DNA from 2 places in the Lysinibacillus sp. RU7 genome. Region 1 is predicted to be linked to the other one. Evidence: riboswitches for the same ligand, from Rfam matches in the RefSeq annotation. Region 1 holds a riboswitch; the other holds the start of a gene.
The links. Region 1 has a riboswitch for thiamine pyrophosphate ahead of AC3II9_RS04445 (thiamine phosphate synthase). Riboswitches for the same ligand answer to the same signal wherever they lie in the genome.

Region 2: another riboswitch for thiamine pyrophosphate. It lies ahead of thiM (hydroxyethylthiazole kinase); the one in region 1 lies ahead of AC3II9_RS04445 (thiamine phosphate synthase).

Annotation. Positions count from the first base shown of each region.
Region 1 is NZ_JBYQFK010000004.1:84,873-92,827, reverse strand. Features, by position in the region: gene AC3II9_RS04465 (polyhydroxyalkanoate biosynthesis repressor PhaR) at 1-418, shown strand, start outside; gene fabG (3-oxoacyl-[acyl-carrier-protein] reductase) at 500-1,276, shown strand; gene phaC (class III poly(R)-hydroxyalkanoic acid synthase subunit PhaC) at 1,320-2,417, shown strand; gene AC3II9_RS04450 (DUF1284 domain-containing protein) at 2,575-2,991, opposite strand; TPP riboswitch at 3,225-3,334, shown strand; gene AC3II9_RS04445 (thiamine phosphate synthase) at 3,451-4,059, shown strand; gene thiO (glycine oxidase ThiO) at 4,043-5,155, shown strand; gene thiS (sulfur carrier protein ThiS) at 5,170-5,373, shown strand; gene AC3II9_RS04430 (thiazole synthase) at 5,377-6,144, shown strand; gene AC3II9_RS04425 (ThiF family adenylyltransferase) at 6,141-7,160, shown strand; gene AC3II9_RS04420 (ZIP family metal transporter) at 7,322-7,955, opposite strand, start outside.
Region 2 is NZ_JBYQFK010000028.1:47,202-55,156, reverse strand. Features, by position in the region: gene AC3II9_RS17720 (methyl-accepting chemotaxis protein) at 1-2, opposite strand, end outside; gene AC3II9_RS17715 (nucleoside-diphosphate sugar epimerase) at 327-815, shown strand; gene AC3II9_RS17710 (MFS transporter) at 859-2,319, opposite strand; gene thiE (thiamine phosphate synthase) at 2,434-3,063, opposite strand; gene thiD (bifunctional hydroxymethylpyrimidine kinase/phosphomethylpyrimidine kinase) at 3,053-3,874, opposite strand; gene thiM (hydroxyethylthiazole kinase) at 3,871-4,620, opposite strand; TPP riboswitch at 4,744-4,852, opposite strand; gene pheT (phenylalanine--tRNA ligase subunit beta) at 4,988-7,393, opposite strand; gene pheS (phenylalanine--tRNA ligase subunit alpha) at 7,406-7,955, opposite strand, start outside.

The sequences.
Region 1 (7,955 bases):
TCCATTTGAAGCTTTCAATTTGTGGAAGGATTTGTATGACAAAGCAGAAAGTTCTTGGCGTGATATTATTCAAGAGACGTTAGAACAAAAATCTTTTTCGGAAGTACTAGGGCAAGTACAAAGTCAATATTTACAGCAACAGGAATTTTTTAATGTCATTACAGAGTCTTACTTGAAGCAAATTAATGTCCCTACTCGTGAGGATGTGGCTAATACGGCATCATTAATTATCAATGTTGAAACGAAAGTTATTGATTTAGAAGATCAATTAGATAACGTAACAGAAAATACAGCAAAAGAAATTGATTCTTTAAAGAGAGCTGTCACGAAATTAGATAAAAAATTGGATACGGTCATTGAATTACTTTCTAAACCGAGTACCCCTCCCGCTTCGCCTCCGCGTAATTCAAATAGCTAAGTAAAATATATTTACAAAAAATTGAAGTAAATGATATTTCGAAAAAGCAAATGAATATTAAATTAAGAGGAGAGATTGTTAATGTCAGTATTATTACAAGAAAACCAAGTTGAGATTCAAAAACCATTACTAGGGAAAGTGGCGATTGTGACTGGCGCATCACGTGGTATCGGGGCAGAAATCGCAAAAACTTTAGCAAAAAATGGTGCAAAGGTAGTAGCGACTTATCAACAAGGGACAGAATGTATGCTTGAGGTAGTTCAGCAAATTGAAGAAAATGATGGGACAGTTTTAGCGGTTCAAGCGAATGTAGCCGTTCCAGAAGATACGCAAAAATTAATTGATGAAACAATCAAGCATTTCGGTAAAGTGGATATCTTGATTAATAATGCTGGTATTACGAAAGACCGTTCATTCCGTAAAATGAAAAAAGAAGATTGGGATCAAGTATTAGATGTCAATTTAACAGGGGTTTTCAATACAACAAAACAAGTGATTGAACATATGTTGGAACAAAAATTTGGGCGCATTATTAACATTAGTTCAATCGTTGGTCAGGCGGGGGCATTTGGTCAAACGAACTATGCTGCAACGAAAGCAGGTTTATTAGGTTTTACAAAATCTTTAGCTTTAGAAACAGCTAGTAAAGGGATTACTGTAAATGCCATTTGTCCAGGATATATTGAAACGGAAATGGTTGCAGAAATGCCGGAAGATGTAAAACAATCGATCGTTTCAAAAGTGCCGATTCCACGATTAGGTCAACCAAGTGAAGTGGCAGAGGCTGTCTTATATTTAGTGCAAGCTAGCTTTGTAACAGGCCAAGCAATTAATGTTAATGGTGGACTATACATGTAATTTTTGCGTATTGAGCATGAAACCATTAACTAGGAGGAGTTCCATGATTAACTTAGATACAAAGCCACTTGAGGAATGGATGGATCGTTTTGCTTATTCAATCCCATTTTCAAGTGATATTGAAAGATTCAAACGTGTAAGTGCAGTGCTTACGAAGGATGCTGACCCGCAAGTTGGTCAAACACCAAAAGAAGTAGTGTGGACAAAAAATAAAGCGAAGTTATACCGCTTCCAACCAAATACGAAAAAAACAAATAAAGTGCCGATTTTAATGATTTACGCACTGATTAATAAACCATATATTTTGGATCTTTATCCAGGCAACAGCCTTATTGAACATTTAACGAATAAAGGTCATGATGTTTATTTGCTAGATTGGGGTACAGCAGGTTACGAAGATCGTCATATGAAGTTAGATGATTATATCGTAGACTATATACCTCGAGCAGTGAAAAAGATACTGAAGGTTTCAAATGCGAAAGAGATTACGATGTTTGGATACTGTATGGGTGGTACAATGACGGCGATTTTCACAGCATTGTATAATGAGATCCTACCAATTCGTAATTTAGTATTAATGACAACACCAATCGATTTTGAAGACGCTGGTTTATATACAAACTGGTTAGATAAAGATTATTTCCAATTAGATAAACTCGTTGATACATTGGGGAATATTCCATTTGAAATGATTGACTATGGAAATAAATTGCTTAGTCCAGTTTCCAATACATTAGGAACATATATCAATTTAGCGAACCGTGTGGATAATGAAGAATCGGTTTTAAATTGGAAATTAATGCAAAAGTGGTTGAATGATGGAGTGCCTTTCCCAGGTGAAGCATATAGACAATGGATTGGGGATTTTTATCAGGATAATAAATTAATGAATGATGAATTAGAAGTCCGTGGACAGCAGGTGAAGTTGGCTGATATTACAGCGAATTTATTGAATATTTGTGCTCTTCGTGACAATATCGTTTTACCACAACAAATTAAGCCACTGAATGATAAAGTGTCAAGCAAAAATAAGACATTGCATGATGTGCAAACAGGTCACGTTTCTGTATGTACAGGTCGTCGTGCAGTAAATGAAATTTATCCTTATATTGAAAAGTGGCTTAAGGAAAATTCACTTTAGTCGTTAAAAGAGAGAGCACTCAATCGTTTTGTCGTACAAAATGATTGAGTGCTTCTTTTGTCTGTTTACGTATTTTTTTGAAAAAATCAAGCGTATTAACAAGAGGAGATTGCTGTGGGAAAGCATTATACTAGAAGGAAAGAGACGTTTATGCAGTCTATTTCACTTCCCACAACCCGTTTCCTGTAGTAATTCGCTGAACCCCTTCTTCACATACCCCGTAAGAGCGCCAAGAACATGTTTCACAAACGATGCCAATATCACTTGGAATGACATGTTGTTGGACGGATGATTCAATGTCTTCCCAACTTAAAATTTGTCCGATATGAAGACCTAACTTTTCTAAAATGACAGCATCTCTATCGTAAATATTATCATCTTGGCAATGGTATTCCCCGGAGTTAGGGTACTTTTCGCATAAATGGTCGGGGCCTTTAACAAGCTGCACAAGTGTTTTTGGATTAGCCCTCAATGTTTGATGGATGCGCGTCATATTTTCTACGTATTCTTTAGAGTAGCCCATTCCTCGATACCCTAAAAGGCAAAAAAGGTGATGCCCGCGTAGTTTGTACATAATACTTTCCTCCATATGTAATGATTTTATGTAAACGTTATTGTGTTAGTAGTTAACTTATATTTTATCATACTAGAAGAGGGAACATACATGCCTAGATAAAAAGGGAGAACTCATGCGATTACGACATGAATTGAAGTGGAGATACTTGTAACATATTTGAAAAGCCTTCTTGCTATTTCAAAATTTGTGTAATAGAATAATGGTTAAATTCATAATAATTGAATAAATTGAAATTTTACTAGGGGATCCCTTGATAAGGGCTGAGAAGAAAGTAGTTACTTTTAAACCCTCACAACCTGATCAGATTTGCATCTGCGTAGGGAAGTAGAGTGATGTTGGGGTTTTTTTGTGTACTTTTTTGTACATGGATCTTATTCAAACAGAACCACTTTCCTTTTCGGGAGAGTGGTTTTTTTATTTGTGAAAAAATCACAAAAAGGAGGGCATATATCTAACATGAAGCTGATGGCAGTAACGGATGATTCGCATACAGTGCTTGAACTAGCAAAGAAAATACTTCAAATCCAGCATAACGTCGATTTTATTCAAATACGAGAAAAGACGAAGACGGTAAAAGAAGTTATGACATTGCTTCACTATTTAGATGAGGGTGGTATTGAAAAAGGGAAACTGATTTTAAATGATCGGCTAGATATTGCATTATGTAGTGGCATTCAAACGGTACATTTGCCAGAAAAGGGACTGCCTGTGCAAAAGGTGAAGGCGTTATTTCCCCATATCAAGGTAGGGAAGTCTGTACATGATTATGCAGGAGCACAAGAGGCGGAGCGACAAGGGGCTGACTATGTGTTATATGGTCACTGCTTTGAAACGAATAGCAAAAAAGGAAAGGCTCCGCATGGTCTTGCCCCAATCCTTGAGATGAAAAAACATTTGAAGATTCCTGTCTTTGCAATTGGTGGTATCACTTTAGACCGGGTACAGGCATTACAACATATACAAGCGGACGGCATTGCTGTGATGTCAGGTATTTTTTTAGCAGAAAATCCATTCGCTGTAGCAAGTCAATTCGATGAGGTGGTCAAATATGAAAACAAGCTATGAAGTAGCCATCATTGGTGGCGGAATTATGGGAAGTGCCATCGCCTACTATTTAGCAAAAGAGCAAATCGACGTAGCGGTGTTTGAAGAAAACCAGATTGGTGCCAAAGCAACAAGTGCAGCAGCAGGTATGCTCGGTGCTCATTCGGAATGTGAAGGGGATGTCAATGTCTTTTTCCCTTTTGCGAGATATAGTCAGTCTCTTTATTCGAAGTTGAAAGATGAATTATATGAGTTAAGCGGTATCGACTTAGGGTATAGAGAGGGTGGAATTTTAAAGCTTGCCTTTTCTGATCGTGACAAAAAAGAATTAGGGGACATATTAGCGCAACCTACTGTTACATGGCTTGAAGCAGATGAAGTAAGAAAACTAGAACGAGATGTTTCCCCTCATATAGTAGGTGCAGCATATATCCAAGACGATATCAATGTGCTACCGATTGGTGTATGCCAGGCTTTTGCTAAAAGTGCTCAAGTTCTGGGTGCATCGACTTTTGACTATACAAAGGTGCTACACATAAAAAAACAGCATGACGCTTTTCTAATTGAAACGACACGAGGACTTGTGGAAGCGAAGCGCGTTGTGATTGCCAGTGGTGTTTGGAGCACTACTTTCTTTAAAGAGCTAGGTTTACAGCATCAAATGACACCAGTTAAAGGGGAGTGCATATCCGTTACGGATGAACAAGCTGTTTTAAAGCATACGATTTTTCATGATAAATACTATATTGTTCCAAGAAATAACGGGAAGCTTGTCATTGGCGCAACGATGAAGGAGAACGACTGGACAGAACAAGTGAGTTTAAATGGTATCGAAACATTAATTCAAAAAGCGAAAGAGCTATTGCCTACTAGTGCTCATATGAAAATCGATGCTGTTTGGTCAGGATTACGACCACAAACGTTTGATCAAAAACCATTCATCGGTCATCATCCGGAAGATGAATCCATTTTATTTGCAACAGGGCATTATCGCAATGGCATTTTGTTAGCTCCAGCAACAGGTGAGATGATTGCCAATCTTATTTTGAAAAGAGACGTAAAAGAAGAGTGGATAGAGGCATTTCGAATTGACCGAGGAAAGCCATTAACTGTTTAGGAGGTGATGAAAGCATGTCCATGATTGTAAATGGAAAACAAATTGACCTGCCAGAAACAGTTCATACTGTTCAAGGATTGCTGGCTCATTACAATTTAGAGAATCGTATTGTTGTCGTAGAAGTGAATCAGGAAATTATCACAAAAGAAAAGTATGAGACGACTAGCCTTTCACATGGCGATGTTGTAGAAATTGTTCATTTTGTTGGAGGAGGATGAAATATGTTAAAAATTGCAGATCGTACGTTTCAATCAAGACTTTTATTAGGTACGGGGAAATACCCATCATTTGAAGTACAGAAAAAAGCAGTAGAAGTATCACAATCCGAAATTTTAACGTTTGCTGTGAGAAGAATGAATATTTTTTCAGCGGAACAGCCGAATTTTCTTGAGCAACTAGATTTAACCAAATACACGTTACTACCGAATACAGCAGGGGCTAAAACGGCTGAAGAAGCGGTGCGTATTGCCAAACTGGCGAAAGCGTCTGGGTTATGCGACATGATTAAAGTAGAAGTCATTGGGGATGATCGTACACTTTTACCAGACCCGATTGAAACATTAAAAGCGTCTGAAATGCTGCTTGCGGAAGGGTTTATTGTATTGCCGTATACATCGGATGACGTAGTGTTAGCGAAACGCCTTGAAAATCTCGGTGTTCATGCCATTATGCCGGGCGCTTCACCGATTGGATCTGGAAAAGGAATTATTAATGCTCTTAATTTAAAATTTATTATTGAACAATCAGAGATTCCAGTCATTGTCGATGCAGGCATTGGCGCGCCTAAGGATGTTGCCTATGCAATGGAGCTAGGAGCCGATGCGGTGTTACTTAATACAGCCGTATCCGGTGCAAAAGATCCGGTGAAAATGGCAGAAGCGATGAAACTAGCAGTAGAAGCTGGTAGATTAGGATTTGAGGCAGGACGAATCGAAGAAAAAGAATATGCTGTGGCAAGTAGCCCTACAACGGGAATGGTGACATCTTGAATAACCGCTATGCACGACAAGGATTATTCTTAGGGAAGCATGTGCAAGAAAGTATGCAGCAGGCGAAGATTCTCATTATTGGGGCAGGAGCACTTGGCTCGGCTAGTGCTGAAATGCTAGCAAGGGCTGGCGTTGGGCAGATAACGATTGTCGATCGAGATTATGTGGAATGGAGCAATTTACAAAGGCAGCAGTTATATGTAGAGGAAGATGTTCAACAGAAAGTGCCAAAAGCGATTGCTGCTAAAAAACGACTGGAGCAAATTAATAGTGAAATCTCCATCGTAGGCATTGTTGAGGATGTACACGGACTCAATGTTGAAGAATTAATGAAAGATCATTTCATTGTCGTAGATGCAACAGATAATTTTGAAACGAGTTTAATTGTCAATGATGCAGCGATGAAGCAAGGAATTCCGTATATATTTGGTGCTTGTGTAGGGAGTTATGGGTTGACATTGCCGATTATTCCAGGAGAGACACCTTGTTTACATTGTTTACTCAATCATTTGCCAATAGATGCAATGACGTGTGATACGGTTGGTGTCATTAGCCCAATTGTGCAAGTAACAGCTGCCTATCAGGTGACAAAAGTATTCAAGTGGCTTGCTGGAAAAACATTAGCACCTATTGTACAATCCATCGATCTTTGGAAAGATGAACGAGCTGAAATCAATGTGCAAAAGCTCAAAAACCCTTCTTGTCCAAGTTGCGGAGAGCAGCCAACGTATCCTTTTTTACAATTTGAAAATCAAATGAAAACACATGTACTTTGCGGACGAGATGCTGTTCAACTCAGACCGGGTATCACACAAACATACTCATTGGAAAAGATAGCGAACAATATAAACGATCAAGTTACAAACCTGGTGTTAAACCCGTATTTGCTATCCTGTCACTTTGAGGAGTGTCGAATCGTCTTTTTTGCGGACGGGCGTGCCATCATCCATAGTGTCACGGACCCTAAAATAGCACGAGCGGTGTATAATCGATTTATGCAAATTGGGGTAAAATAATATAGTCATAGATAAACTTGCCGTATCGACTTTTGTCTGCGTGGTTTATCTATGACTTTTTGTTTAAAGTGTTTATATCATGTCTAGAGATACGTGATATGTGATGCATAATATTGCTTGAGTGTGATGTTTTTGGAGGTCCCACTGCATTAAGTGCCCTGTTATCCAATGACTAAATGAAATCCAAAGCTGAGTAAATAGCCGATTAATAGGAAAGTTAGCACATTGATTTTCGATGTAGCTCGAATGTTATGTACAATAAATTCAGAAATACTAGTACTAGCGATTAACCCAATGGAAATGCCTATCAAGATTCCTTCAGATACATTACTGAGATTCGTATAATACCCAAGCCATACAAACACACCAAAGAAAGCGGTAAATCCTGTGAAATAAAGAAGCAATCCGAAAAGTTTTTCACCTTGTGAGAGCATAATAGTGGTGATGGCAAAACCTTCAGGAAGATGATGGAGCACGATAGAAGCTGTAAGAGCAATCCCGAGTGTCGCGTTGCCAAGTAAATTGCCGATTGTGAGGCTAAGTGGAATCGTATGAATCAGTATAGCAATGGTGAGCAAGTAGACAGATTGTTTTTGTAAATTTGTCTGATAGAAAAAATGGTGCAGTATGAGAAAAAGCAGATGCCCAATGAGAAAACCAAGTATAAGGCTTAACAGCTCATACATCTGTATAGAACTAGGGATAATTTCGAGTAGAAGTAATCCAATCAAAAACCCGCCACATAGTAGCGATAAATGATGTGTTGTCTGGCGAAATAGCGCTGAAAAGAGCCAA
Region 2 (7,955 bases), on a different contig from region 1:
ATTAGCTACGTTTAACCAGGTGTTTAGTATCCTAATTAAACATTTCACCTCGCTCTACTTTGAAATGAATAAATTACAAGTACCCCTTTCTATTTCTTTAACAATAATTGCTTGTAACGAGAACACAAGACTTCTACAGGAAAAGCGAAAAGCAACGATTATTGAAATAGTAATATCCGTTTGTGAATCTACTTATCATAAGTTAAATATTTCAATATTATTATAATTACTTTTCCTTATATTTACAATGTTTATTCCACATTAAACTAGTACATTGTGCATTCATTCGGAGCCATGTATAGTGGTACAAGTAAGGAGGAATTTGTATGTTACGTTTAAGTTGGCTCATTAGTATCGGGATTTCATTGGTCGGTGTTCTCGTTATTGAGCATTTTTTCACGTTAAAGGCAAATGATATTAGTACAACTAGCGGTAATTTAGGAGCTGTCGGTATTACACTCGTTACCCCATTTATTGTACTTAGTTTGTTGACAACACTTCGATATTTCACAGAAATTTCTCGTCACGCTCAGGACCGGATTTTACGAAATTGCTTTATTATTGGCGGGATTGCACTCTTGATTGCGTTTACTTATTTCGCTATTGATTATAAAAATAATATTTATACCTCACTTGGTGGGACAGAAAAAGAAAGTTATTCTTCCATTTACGGCTTCCCAAAGCTGAATGAGTATACGAATAAAATCTATCTTAATTTTTATACATTTGCTGCTATTCATACATTAACAGCTATCATAGGTGCGCTATATGGCATATTCAAACGAGTAAAACAAGTTGAAAATAGCGAGCATTAATATTTGTTTTACATAAGAAAAAGGCGAGCATATAGCCCGCCTTTTACACATGTACTGTTTTTGAACTGTTTCTCGCGAAAAGCACCGTCATCAACACAATTGCTGAGAATGAAATGAGCAATACACCTGTGACGATAAAATTCCCCGTAATTGTAAATGGTAATACACCTAAACCAGATGAGCCTACTACAACTCCGAGGGAAAAGAAGGCATAGAAATAACCGTATGCTTTCCCGCGCATTTCAGGTGCTGTGGCATGTACGAGCAATGTATTAATTGCCGGGAATAAAAACGCAAAACCACAACCGTATAAAGCAAGTCCACCGTAAAGTGTGCCTTGCGTTGATAATTGACCAATTAAAATTTGGCTTCCACCCATACATAAAAGCCCAAATACTAAACTATACACAGGGGAGATTTTATCAAATAAACGATTCGTTGGTAACACAAAAATAAGCACCGCCACGATACCAAACATGCTCATCAGTGTCCCACTTAAGCGAGAGCTATAGCCTAAACTCTCCACATGTAATGGCAATAAATACGCAAGTGCCCCTTGTGAAAACATCAGGAGAAATGCACCTGCATATGCCTGTACAACGCCTTTATTAAAGTGGAATGGCGCTTTTGTTTTTTGCGCCTTCTTTGTAGATGGCGACATTTTTAAGAACATAAATGTTAACACCGCTAAAACAACACCGGCAATCGCTACTGTTGTAAATACAAATGGTACCGAAGTTCGGCTTGCCATAATCCCGCTATATGCCGGTCCAATAATGGCTGCAATGCCGACAAACGAACCTGTAATGGCACTTTGACTACCTTGCTTTTCTTCCTTCGTCATATTCGCTAGTAATGTAAAAGCTGCCGGTACAATTAATCCCCCTAAAAATCCATGAATCACGCGTACTAAAATGAGTGTTGTCGAATTATCGACTAGATTATATAGGGCTAATGAAAAACTTGTTGTCAGTAAACCAATCACTAGCAGACGAAACGCACCGTACCGATCTGTAAATATACCTGATAAAATATTACCAAATGTATTTGTGAGTGAATACATACCGACGACAAAGCCCGCTACCATCGCACTTGCGCCAACTGATGTCGCAAAGGTACTCATAACCGGTAGCTGTGTGAATAAATCAATAAACGTAAAGAACACAATGAGATACACAAGCCATGACTTACGAAACGGCTTGAGTGTATATAGGTTTTGTCTTTTTTTCACATAAAAATCAAATAGAAAATTTCCTGTTGGAATAAATGCTACAACGAGCGCCAAGAGCGACCATCCTATATTCCATTGAACGCGTAATTGCGCATAAGCAATTGCTATAACATATGCTATAAAAATGCCACCATGTAGTGCACCTGTAATGGTCACAGCGAGTGGAAAATCTGCGAAATATTTTAATGGCATCGCAATACATAATAGAACTAAAAGCGAGATTCCATCTAAAATGCCTGTTATACGTAATAGTTTAATTGGATGAAACGCCAAAACGATGCCTCCCTTCATATAAATAAGACTCACAGTTTAATTGTATAGGAGGGAAAACATCCTCGTCTATAAATAGAACAAGAAAAAGCGACAATTGTGTCGCTTTTTCGTCATTTATTTCTTAATTTTTAAGTTTTGAACCGTTTTAGCAATGCATTCACTTTCACAAATGGTAGAAATAACCGCTACACCATCTGTGCCTGCCTGAAGGGGCTCCCAAGCATTTTGTTCTGTAATACCACCGATTGCAACTGTCCATAAATGTGGATACGTTTCTGTAACCTGTCGCAAAAAATGGGTTCCAGCAGGTGTTTTAGCATCATCTTTTGATTTCGTCGCAAAGATGGGCCCAATGCCGACATATGTTGCACCATTTGCTAGTGCTACTTCTAGCTCTTCCATCGTATGCACAGAGACACCGAAAATCATATCGCCTATCCGTTCTTTCACTGTCATTACTGCTTCATCTTCCTGCCCTACGTGTACACCATCTGCTTGTAGTTTCAATGCTAGTTCCACGTCATCATTCACGATAAATGGTACGTTGTATTGTTGACAAAGCGCTTGACAATCTTTAGCAAATTGTTCGTATGCCTCACCAGTTAATGCCCCGTCACCCTTTTCACGAAACTGAAACATCGTCACACCTGCTTGCAATGCTTCTTCTAATACACGTAAAGGTTGTCTATGTTTGACATTTTGTGTCCCCATAATAAAATACACGCTTAGTTGTTCACGCTTCAATGACTCTCACCTCGACTTGCCCCTGTTGCTGTTTATACGCAAAATGATTCGTCGGTCCGTGTCCGTGACCAATATTCAGTGGATTTTGAATCGCCAGTTGGACAAATTTCTTTGCTTCGATAATGGCTGTTTTCATGTCATATCCCTGCCCTAAAAAGGCGGTTAATGCAGCTGAAAATGTACAGCCTGTCCCATGTGTCTGGTTCGTTTGAATACGCTCACTTTGCATGACAAATGATGACCCATCTGCAAAATAAATCGTATCCTCGGCAGTGTCACCAGCTAAATGGCCACCTTTCATGACAACACATTGTACGCCATAGCCTAATATGACTTGTGCTGCTTTTTCAATATCCTCCGACGTTTCAATTGTCACGCTACTTAACACTTCCGCTTCTGGAATATTCGGTGTCACGACTGTTGCAAGTGGCAATAATTTTGTTTTCATTGCTTCAATGGCCGCTTGCTGTAAAAGTGTTGCGCCACCTTTAGCAATCATGACCGGATCAATGACAAGCTGTACATCCTTTTCACTCAGTACGTCGGCAACGGCCGAAATAATTTCAGCTGAAAATAACATACCCGTTTTAATCGCTTTCACTGGCATATCACGAAAAACAGCCAGTATTTGTTGTACTACGAAATCCGGCTCTACAGGTGAAATGCCTTGTACCCCTAGCGTATTTTGCGCGGTAAGTGCGGTAATAGCCGTCGTACCAAAAACGCCTAATTCCTGAAACGTTTTTAAATCTGCCTGAATGCCTGCCCCGCCACCTGAATCTGAGCCGGCAATGGTCATGACAATATTCATGATTTCGCCTCCATTGATAATCGTTCGAGTGCGTTTAGTATTTCTACTTGTACTGTACCAATTCCGTATTGGCAAGCTTGCTCAGCTACTTGTTGGTAATCAGCTGCTAACGCCTGTAACTGCTGTAGACGATCTCCCTCCAATGAACAAACTGCTGCTGTTAATGCACTCAGTAAACACCCTGTCGCTGTGACATTTGTAATTTTTTCATGTCCACCTGTCACTTCGACTACATGAACCCCATCTGTCAAAACATCTGTATAGCCTGTCACAAAAACAATTGTATTGTACGCTTTTGCCGTTAAACGAGCAACTTCGATCACATCCATTTCTCCTTCGCCGCTATCAACACCTCTTGTTTCCCAGTGCACGCCAGCAAGTGCCGCTAGTTCACCTACATTACAGCGAATGCATGCCACTTTTACATCTTCTAAAATCTTTTCTACGGCACGCTGGCGATACTCTGATGCGCCAACACCCACTGGATCTAATACAACAGGAATTCCCTTGTCATTTGCTGCCTTACCCGCTGCTAACATCGCTTGAAATGAAGCATCATGTACTGTCCCAATATTAAGGAGTACCGCATTAGCGATTCCAACTAATTGCTCCGCATCTTGCACCGCCTCAGACATAAGCGGCGAAGCTCCTACTGCTAATAAACCATTCGCTGTAAAATTAGCTGCTACTGTATTTGTCATACATAATACAAGTGGCTGTTTAACACGAATCTGTTGTAAACTCATATTGTTTAATCTCACTTTCATATTAGGTTTTTTGATCACATTAACATTCACCGATACTTCCCACTAAATCAACGCGAGTGAAAAAAAAAACGATATCAGGACAGAGCCTGACATCGCTTTGAAGTCGGTTTCTATCCACATTCCTACGCAAGTACTAACTTACAGGTTCAAAGAGTCAGTGCAGTTGTGTGCACAATCTCAGCCGACTACCTCGGCCCCTCCTGTGGGTACTATTCATTTGTCTTTATGATAATATATTCATTTAAGAATAACAACCTCATTTGAGTGATGTTTCCCTATCTGCACAAAATCGTAAATGAAAAGGCATGCCCTATAAAAGAGCATGCCTAATACTGTATATTCTGTCTTAGCGTACTTCTGCGCCTGCTGTAGCTAATGCTTTTAACACTTTGTTATGTGCTGCTACTACTTCTTCATCTGTTAACGTACGTTCTGGATCGAAATAAGTTAAGGAGAAAGCAACTGATTTTTTGCCTGCTGCCATTTTCTCCCCTTCGTAAACGTCGAACACTTTCACATCTTTTAACAGTTTTGTACCTGCACCTTTAATAATCGATACGATTTCGCCAGCTGGCATTGTACGGTCAAGCTCTAATGCAATATCACGTGTCATCGCTGGGAAACGTGGAACAGGTGTGTACACTAATTCTCCTGTTGCGGCACTTAAAATAGCTAGTAAGTTTAGTTCCGCTACATATGTTTCTTTCACACCTGCTTTTTTCTGTTCTGCTGGGTGTAACTGACCGATTAAACCGATTACTTCTCCATCAAGTAGCACATGTGCTGTACGTCCTGGATGTAAGCCATCAATAGTAGTTTTTACGTAAGAAATACGATCTGTTAAGCCAAGCTTTGTCACTACTGCTTCAATGATTCCTTTCGCCACAAAGAAATCAACATTTTTCTTTTCACCTTGCCATGCATGATCCGTCCATTTACCTGTTAAAACAAGCGCTAAATGTTCTTCTTCAAGTGGTAATTCATCCGCTGTTTGACCAAGGAATACAGAACCGATTTCATATAATGCAACCGAATCAATTTGACGTGCTACATTGTATGCAGCCGCTTCCACTAAGTGTGGGATTAAGCTTTGGCGTAATGTAGAACGCTCTTCGGAAATTGGCATTAATAACTTTGTTGTTTCTTCTGCTTTTAACGCAAATTTTTGTGACGCTTCCGCAGAAGTAAGGGAATATGTCACCGCTTGGTATAAACCAGCACCTTCCATTACACTACGCACAATACGACGTTTTGCTTGATATGCTGTTAAACCGCCGACCACATCAGATGCTGGTAATGTGATTGGGATTTCATCGTACCCATACATACGTGCGATTTCTTCTACGATATCTTCTTCAATTTTAATATCTCCGCGACGTGTTGGTACGTCAATAATAAGCATGCCATTTGCCGCTTCTACATCGAATTTTAGACGATGTAAAATCGATAGCATATCTTCCAGCGAAATCTTCATCCCAAGACGTGCATTCACGAAATCAGGTGATACAACAACGCGAGCTGGTGTTTTATCTAATTCATCTACAAGTACTGTTCCTTCTAGCACTTCACCACCTGCAAGTTCTGCAAGTAACTGTGCTGCGCGTTCAGCAGCAGGAAGTACACGGTTTGTGTCTACGCCTTTTTCAAAACGAGCAGATGAATCAGAACGTAAACCTAAATCTTTTGATGTACGACGAACAGAAGAACCTGCAAAGTATGCCGACTCAATGACAACCGTTGTTGTTGATTCTGATACTTCTGAGTTTGCTCCACCCATTACACCAGCTACCGCAACTGGCTCTTTGCCATTTGTAATGACATAGTTATGTGCTACTAATGTGCGCTCTTGGTCATCTAACGTTGTCACTTTTTCGCCTTCTGTTGCATGACGTGTCACGATTTCACCTGTTGCTAGCTTGTCGTAATCGAATGCATGCAGTGGTTGGCCATACTCCATTAAAATATAGTTCGTAATGTCTACTACGTTATTGTGTGGACGTACGCCAGACGCCATTAAATAATGTTGTAACCAAAGTGGCGACTCTGCTACTTTTACATTTTTCACTACTTTTGCCGCGTATAATGGGTTCACTGATGTGTCTTCTACACGTAGTTTTAATTTATCTGTTGCTTTTTCAGTTGATGTTGTGTAGCTAATTTCAGGAAGCTTCACCTCTTGTGAAAGAATCGCTGCTACTTCATACGCTACACCAAGCATTGATAACGCATCTGAACGGTTTGGTGTTAAACCAAGCTCTAAAACTGTATCGCGAAGCCCTAAAAGTTCTAACGCATCTGAACCTGGTACTGCATCTGCTGGTAACACATAAATTCCTTCTGCATATGCTTTTGGGACAAGGCGCCCTTCAACACCTAGCTCTTGTAATGAACAGATCATGCCGTTCGATTCTTGACCGCGAAGTTTTGCCTTTTTAATTTTGATGCCACCTGGTAAATGCGCACCTGGACGCGCAACAATTACTTTTTGGCCTGCCTCTACATTTGGTGCACCACATACGATTTGTTGGTATTCTGCTTCCCCAACATCGACTTGACACACATTTAATTTATCTGCCTCAGGATGCTTTTCTTTTGATACGACATGACCTACTACGACATTTGTCATGCCAGCAGAGCGATCGATGACAGCATCTACCTCAATACCTGAACGTGTAATTTTTTCTGCTAATTCTTGTGGCGCAATGCCTGAAATATCTACATATTGTGCTAACCATTTTAATGATACTAACATAAATAATCCTCCTTACCCTTCACTTCGGTGGAATTGTGATAAGAAGCGTACGTCATTCGTATAGAAGTGACGGATATCATCCACCCCGTATTTTAACATCGCGATACGTTCAGCACCGATACCGAACGCAAAGCCTGATACTTTTTTTGAATCATAGCCAGCCATTTCAAGCACGTTTGGATGAACCATACCCGCACCTAAAATTTCAATCCAGCCTGTTTGCTTACATACGTTACAGCCTGCGCCGCCACATTTATGACAAGATACATCGACTTCCACTGATGGCTCAGTAAACGGGAAGAATGATGGACGTAGACGAATTTCACGCTCCGCACCGAACATTTTCTTTGCTAGTGCATCAAGAGTTCCTTTTAGATCACTCATGCGAATGTTTTCTCCAATAACAAGCCCCTCGATTTGCATGAATTGATGAGAGTGTGTTGCGTCATCTGTATCACGACGGAACACTTTACCTGGACAAATAACGCGAATTGGCTCCCCTTTTTTCGCTTCCATCGTACGTGCCTGTACTGGTGATGTATGTGTACGTAGTAAGATTTCT